3 regions of the Micromonospora sp. NPDC047548 genome follow, and region 2 is predicted to be linked to each of the others. Evidence: riboswitches for the same ligand, from Rfam matches in the RefSeq annotation. Region 2 holds a riboswitch; each other region holds the start of a gene.
The links. A riboswitch is a leader RNA that binds a small molecule or an ion and turns the genes downstream of it on or off. The one in region 2 is predicted to bind cyclic di-AMP.
Positions count from the first base shown of each region.

Region 1 (2,254 bases), on a different contig from region 2:
CCTGGCCGGCGCGGTTGCCGCCGGGCGGTGCGCGGTGGTCGGCATGTCGTACCGGCTCAGCGCCGGCGAGGCGCGGACGGTGGCCGCAGTGCCCGCCGGCGGGCCCGCCGCCGCGCCGGCCCAGGCCGACCGCGCGGCCGCCGTCGCCGGCTGAATCCCGCGACGCGACGAGGGCCGCCCCCACCGGGGACGGCCCTCGTTCGGTACGTGTCGCGCGCTACAACATCGACATGTGCACGTGGTCGGTGTGGTTCGACGGTCCGCTGTACGACTTCCATCCGGTCGCCGGGAACCAGATCTGCCGGTTCCAGATGACGTAATAGATGCCGAGCCGGTCGGCGTTGCGGATCAGGAACGCGGCGAGGTTGTTGCCGTACATCCGGGTGTCTTTGTTGTACCACGGGGCGAAGCCGCTGTTCTGCAACGACCAGTCGCAGGCCTTGCCCTTCGGATGCTCCCACGGCCCGCCCGCCCGGTAGCAGCCGGCGAACCGGTTGAAGCCGGCCCGCCGGACCTCCTTGTACGCGTGCAGGGTGCGCGGCGTGATGAGGCCCGAGGTGGTCGGGTCGTTCTCGGTGCGCGACTCGGAACGCCAGCCGCCGTCGGCCGTCCGGCCGGGACCGATGCGGGCGACCGGCGACGTCGCGTCGACCAGGCCGCCGGTGAAGCCCCGGCCGCCGACCAGCGCGAGGGCCTTCTCCGCCTCCCGACTCTCCCGGGCCATGTCGTTGGTGAGCTTCTGCTGCTCGCGCACCTCGGCGTCGAGCGCCAGCTTGGCCTGCTCCGCGCGGTTCTTGGCGGAGGTGATTTCGGCCAGCTTTTGTGCGTTGACCATGTTCAGCTCGTCGAGCGCGGCGGCACGCCTGACGAACGAGTCCGGCGTGTCGCTCTCCAGCAGCATCGCCACCGCACCGATCCGGCCGGTCCGGTACGACTGCGCGGCGATCTGGGAGGCCTGCGGCTGCAACGCCACCAGTTCTTCCTGCGCGCGGCGCACCTCCAGCCCGAGCTGCTGCTGGCGCTTCTTGGACTTCTCCAGCTGCGTCTTGGCCTTCGAGTACTCGCGGTTGCGCAGCTCGATGACGTCGGTGAGCAGCTTGGGCTCGTCGTCCTCCTCGTGCCCGGAGGGGGTGGGCGTCGAGGGGGCGGCGATCGCGGCTGTCGGCCCGGCGAGGATGGCCAGGGCGGCGAACACGGCCACCACCGGTGTCAACCAGTGGCGCAGGGGTGCCGTCACAGTGTTCCCTTCCGTCGACCGCCGACCGGGTTAGCTGACGGGTTCGGGACGGAAGTGGCCCCTACCGCTCGCGCGGATTCACCCCATGTACCTGGTTCCCCGGCTCGCCGTACGGCGATTGGGCGGCGGCACCGCAGGCGCCGCAGCGCGCCTTCGGCGGTGACCGGCAGCGAGGGTACCTGACAGTCGTGCCGGGGATCTACGTCCAGAACCCGACTAATCGCGTTATTTCGTCGTAGCGTTGCGTGACGAGTGACGCGTTCGTCAGGTTCCGCGTCGTCGTCGGTCACGCAGCGGAGTGTCACCATACGGTGTCCGTGCTCCTCTCCGCTTCGGGCCACCGGGCGGGGGCCGGGGTGGACGGTCCGCCGTGACGCGGCGCGCTCAGCGCCTCGAGCGCCGCGTCCCGGTCGGCGGAGGGGCGGGGCGTGGGCGCCGGACCGGCACCCCGCGCCGGATCGGCGGCCGGGCCACGGCCGGCGGTGGCCACCAGCGCGGCCAGCCCGGTGGTCAGCGGCACGGCGGCGACCAGGCCGAGCGTCGCCACCGCGCTGCGGACGATCTCCTGGGCCAGGAACTCGCTGGTGAGGATCTGGCCCACCGGCCGGCTGTCCGCGGTGAGCAGGAGCAGCAGCGGCAGCGAGGCGCCCGCGTACGCGAGCACGATGGTGTTGACCGTGGAGGCGATGTGTGCCCGGCCGACCCGGGTGGCGGCCCGGTAGAGCTGCGTCCGGGACAGCCCGGGGTTGGCGTGCGCCAGCTCGGTGACCGTGGCGGCCTGGGTGACCGTGACGTCGTCGAGCACCCCGAGCGAGCCGATGATGATGCCGGCCAGCAGCAGCCCGTGCAGGTCGACGTCGCGCTGGTACATCGACAGCGTGGTGGCCTCCTCGCTGCCGTACCCGGTCAGGTGGGTGGCGGCGATGGCCAGGGTGCCGAGCAGCCCGGTCAGCACCAGGCTGCCCAGCGTGCCGAGGACCGCGACCGAGGTCTGCGCGGTGATTCCGTGGGTCAGGT
Region 1 covers NZ_JBEYTI010000007.1:187,211-189,464, forward strand. The annotation lists gene ABZ807_RS10520 (carbonic anhydrase) at 1-154, shown strand, start outside; gene ABZ807_RS10525 (hypothetical protein) at 218-1,237, opposite strand; cyclic di-AMP (ydaO/yuaA leader) riboswitch at 1,242-1,372, opposite strand; gene ABZ807_RS10530 (YibE/F family protein) at 1,539-2,254, opposite strand, start outside.
Region 1: it holds a riboswitch for cyclic di-AMP, as region 2 does, so the genes downstream of both, ABZ807_RS10525 (hypothetical protein) here and ABZ807_RS21515 (hypothetical protein) in region 2, are expected to answer to the same signal.

Region 2 (2,254 bases):
ACCCCACTCCCCCCGCCCCGAATCCGCGCACTTTCCGAGAAAGAGTGGCCATTCCGTCCGCGGAGGCCACTCTTTCTCTGAAGGTGCAGCCCGTTGGGGGTGGCGGGGTGGTGGGTGGGGGGCGGGGTTAGTTGCATATATAGCGATGTCAGCATAGGTTGGGTTCGGGGTGTGGGGGCGATGGAGGGGGTGGGTGTGGGCGCGGGTCATGAGCACCACGGGTCGGTCGCGGGCGCCGCGCACCGCCACCGGGGCCGGCTCTGGGCGGCCTTCGCGCTGCTCGCCGTGCTGATGGTGGTCGAGGCGGTCACCGCGTTCGGCACCGGCTCACTGGCCCTGCTCTCCGACGCCGGGCACATGTTCACCGACGTGCTCGGCATCGGCATGGCGCTGGCCGCCATCACCGCCACCCGGCGCGGCGACGGGGACCCGCAGCGGACCTTCGGGCTCTACCGGCTGGAGGTGCTGGCCGCGCTCGCCAACGCCGTCCTGCTCAGCGGGGTGGCGGTCTACGTGCTGATCGAGGCGGTACGCCGGTTCGGCGAGCCGCCGGAGGTGCGTACCGGGCCGATGCTGGCGGTGGCGGTGCTCGGCCTGCTGGCCAACCTCGTCGCGTTCGCCCTCCTGCGCGAGGGGGCACAGGAGAGCATCAACCTGCGCGGGGCGTACCTGGAAGTGCTCGGCGACCTGCTCGGCTCGCTCGGCGTGATCGGCGCCGCGCTGCTCATCGCCGGCACCGGCTGGTGGTGGGCCGACCCGGCGGTGGCGGTGGCGATCGGCCTGTTCATCCTCCCTCGCACCTGGCGGCTCGGCCGGGCGGCGGTCCGCATCCTGGTCCAGGCCGCCCCGGAGCATCTCCAGGTGACCGCCGTGCACGACCGGCTGACCGCCGTCCCCGGCGTCGCCGAGGTGCACGACCTGCACGTCTGGACGCTCACCTCCGGCATGGAGGTCGCCTCCGCCCACCTCACCATGGCCCCGGGCGCCGAGGTCGGCACGGTGCTCGCCGCGGCCCGCAGCGCCCTGCACGAGGACTTCCACATCGAGCACGCCACCCTCCAGATCGAGCCGGGCGCCGCCCCCGGCGCGTGCGGCCCGGTCGAGTGGTGACGAAATCGGACGCGTATTGTCCGGTTACGCCACCTACACCAGGATTCTCTCCAGTACCCTCAGTCACGAAACGGGCGGGTGTCACACCCGTACCGGTAGGCTCGGGCCCGGCCTCCGCCAGGCGGCACCCTCCGGTGCCGGCGTTGGCCGCCGCCTAATCGCCCGCCCGGGCGAGCCGGGGAACCATGTTCGTGGGGTGCATCCGCGTCAGCGGTAGGGATCTTCCGTCCCGAACCCGTCAGCTAACCCGGTCGGCGGCTGACGGAAGGACATGTGCATGCACGTACGACGTACCACCGCCCGGCTGGCGGCCGCAGTCGTCGCGACACTCGCCCTCGGCGTGTCGTCCGCGCCGGTCCCGGTGGCCGCCGCTCCCCCCGCCACCCGGCTCGCCGCCGCACCCGGCGACGACGAGGGCGGCAGCCCGGCGCTGCGCGCCCAGCTCGACGCGGCCAGCAAGGGCTGGATCGACGCCAAGGCCGCCCTGGAACGCTCCACCACCCGGCAGCGGGAGCTCACCGAGCAGCTCAAGACCATCGAGTCGGAGCTGACCGTCCAGCACGGCAGGGTCGGCGAGATCGCCGGCGTGGCGTACCGGACCGGCCGGTTGGGGCCGGTGTCGGCGCTGCTGAACAGCTCCAGCCCGGAGGGCTTCCTGGACCGGGCGGCGGCGCTGGAGACGGTCGCCGCCAACGAGGACCGGGAGCTGCGCAGCCTGATCCGGACCCGCGACGAGGCCACCCGCACCCAGGCCGCCCTCGACAAGGAGATCGTCGAGGAGCGCCGGCAGGTCGCGGTGATGGCCAAGCGCAAGGAACAGGCCGAGCGGGCGCTCGCGGTGGCCGCCGCCGACAAGCCCGCCGCCACCACCACCGTCGGATCCAACCGGGGCACCTCCACCGCCAACGCCCGGCCGGCGCCGCGCAACTCCGACGGTTCCTGGCCCCCGGAGTCGTGCAGCGTCAACGACCCGACCCCGGCCGACGGCTGCATCACCCCGCGCATGCTGCACGCGCTCCAGCAGGCCCAGGCGGCCGGCTTCACCCGGTACGTCTCCTGCCACCGCCCCAGCGGCTCGGGCGAGCACCCCAAGGGCCGGGCCTGCGACTTCGCCGCCCAGAAGAACGGCTTCGGCGGCGATGCC
Region 2 covers NZ_JBEYTI010000022.1:60,331-62,584, forward strand. The annotation lists gene ABZ807_RS21505 (AAA family ATPase) at 1-1, shown strand, start outside; gene ABZ807_RS21510 (cation diffusion facilitator family transporter) at 196-1,110, shown strand; cyclic di-AMP (ydaO/yuaA leader) riboswitch at 1,252-1,383, shown strand; gene ABZ807_RS21515 (hypothetical protein) at 1,388-2,254, shown strand, end outside.

Region 3 (2,254 bases), on a different contig from region 2:
ATCGTCGGCGACGCGCACGACATCACCCCGACGCTGGAGAAGATGTACCGCGCGATGGGGCAGGAGGTGCCGAAGGTCTTGCGCATCCTCGAACTCAACCCGACCAACCCGCTGGTCACCGGCCTGCGCGCCGCGCACGAGCGCGGCGGCGACGAGGCCGCCCTCACCGAGACCGCCGAGCTGCTGTACGGCATGGCGCTGCTCGCCGAGGGCGGCGACCTGGCCGATCCGGCCCGGTTCGCCCGGGTTCTCGCCGACCGGCTGGCCCGTACCCTCTGACGCGACGACGGCCCCGGCCGGGTGGGGAGCACCCGGTCGGGGCCGCCGGCTCAGGAGCTGGCCCGCCACGCCCATCGCGCCCCAGGTGGCCGGGCCGACGATCCCGTCCACGGCGAGCCCCCGCATGCCCTGGTACCAGCGGACTCCCGCCTCGGTCTTCGCGTCGAAGGTGCCGCTCGCCGGCCCGGACCGCTTCGCGCCCACGAACCGCTGGACGAAGGCCACGTCCGCGCCGCTGCCGCCCCGGCAGCCGTCGCGCAACACCCGGTCGCCGAGCCGCGCCGACTTGGCGGTGGCGATGCCCCACGGCCCGCGGCGGACCGCGCTGGCCAGGAGCGCCGGTGCCCGGCCCCGACGGTCGGCAGGTTCGCCGCGTCGGTATCGCGGGCCGCGCTCCGCTCCACCGTCCGAGCCGGCGGCCGGGCTGCCCAGACATGAGTCGCGAATCAGCGGCAACGCTGGCCGTCCGCTGGCGCTCGCCGCCGATCGGGGCCGCCGACCAGCGGGGACGGCGATGCGATGGCACCCGATCCGCCGCTCGGGGCAGGCTTTCGGCCCAGCCGTGACGGGTTTCTGACGGGCCCTTGTAGAGCACCGCCGGCCGGTCCGCAACTCGAAGGACGAAGCCGTCGCTCAGCCGGGTGAAGAACTTCACAAAAAGTGGGCAATCATCCGAAACAGTTCCTAACGTCGTCCGTGTTCGCGATCGCGGACACCACGGCCGGTAACGCCTAATCCATGCCGCCGGCTGGTGGGACCTTGTCACCCGGGCATGGAGCGGGGGACCCACACGTTCCTCGGTGCACGTCACCTCGGGGTGAAGCCGCCCACGGCGGCCGGGCTCCTCGGCCCGAACCCGACAGCTCACCTCGTCGGCGTGGAGGAATCCACCATGGCAACTGAATACACCGCCCGTCACCGACGGGTCAGCTCGCGCCGTGTCGCCGTCGGCACGCTCGCCGTCGGCGCGGTCACCGGGGTCGCCGCCGTCCTGGCGCCGGCGTCGCCGGCGAGCGCCGCCAGCGTCAACTGGGACGCGATCGCCCAGTGCGAGTCCGGCGGCAACTGGCATATCAACACCGGCAACGGCTACTACGGTGGCCTGCAGTTCTCGCAGAGCACCTGGTCCGGCTACGGCGGCAAGAAGTACGCCGCCCGCGCCGACCTGGCCAGCCGGGGCGAGCAGATCGCGATCGCCCAGAAGGTGCTCGACGGTCAGGGCATCGGCGCGTGGCCGACCTGCGGCAAGAAGGGCGGCTCCACCAAGAGCCACGCCAGCAAGTCCGAGAAGTCGCAGCAGTCGGAGCGGCGCTCCGGGTCGCGCAAGTCGTCGAAGGTCACCTCCCCGCAGTGGTCCTCGCGCGGCGAGCAGCACACCAGCCGCAGCCAGCGGCGCAGCGCGCCGGCCTCCACCGGCAAGGTGTACGTGGTGCGGCCGGGTGACACCCTGTCGCAGATCGCCGATGCCAGGGACCTCGTCGGTGGCTGGCATGCGCTGTACGAGCGCAACAAGCGCGTGGTCGGCGCCGACCCGGGTCTGATCTTTCCGGGTCAGAAGCTCAGCCTCTGACGTACCACCGGCGACGCCCGGCCGGCCCGCCGGCCGGGCGTCGCCGCCTTCCCGGCGTGGTCGACCCTTCGGGGCCGCCCGGGATGGAGTTGCCCGCACCGCCGTATCACTGCTTGCGCCTACTTCGCATTTCATCGAGGATCATCGAACGATGCCCGGCACTCTTTCTGGTCAAGGTGGCGTGTCGACGGGTTTGTGCGCTCTTGAGAAATTGACCGGCGAGCATGGGGTCCCTTCGGATTCATCCCCTCTGGCCGGCCAACCTCCACGCGGTCGGCGCTCGATGCTCAGCCTTGGACGGCGAACCTGACGCGATGTCGGGTCGCCGAACCCGCTCCGTCCGTAAGGGAACCCCGGTGGCCGGCGGCTTTGTCCAGGCCGACAGGGTCGCACCACGGCCGCGCC
Region 3 covers NZ_JBEYTI010000012.1:150,783-153,036, forward strand. The annotation lists gene htpG (molecular chaperone HtpG) at 1-279, shown strand, start outside; partial or broken gene ABZ807_RS15630 (peptidoglycan-binding domain-containing protein) at 364-543, opposite strand; cyclic di-AMP (ydaO/yuaA leader) riboswitch at 998-1,172, shown strand; gene ABZ807_RS15635 (transglycosylase family protein) at 1,172-1,849, shown strand.
Region 3: it holds a riboswitch for cyclic di-AMP, as region 2 does, so the genes downstream of both, ABZ807_RS15635 (transglycosylase family protein) here and ABZ807_RS21515 (hypothetical protein) in region 2, are expected to answer to the same signal.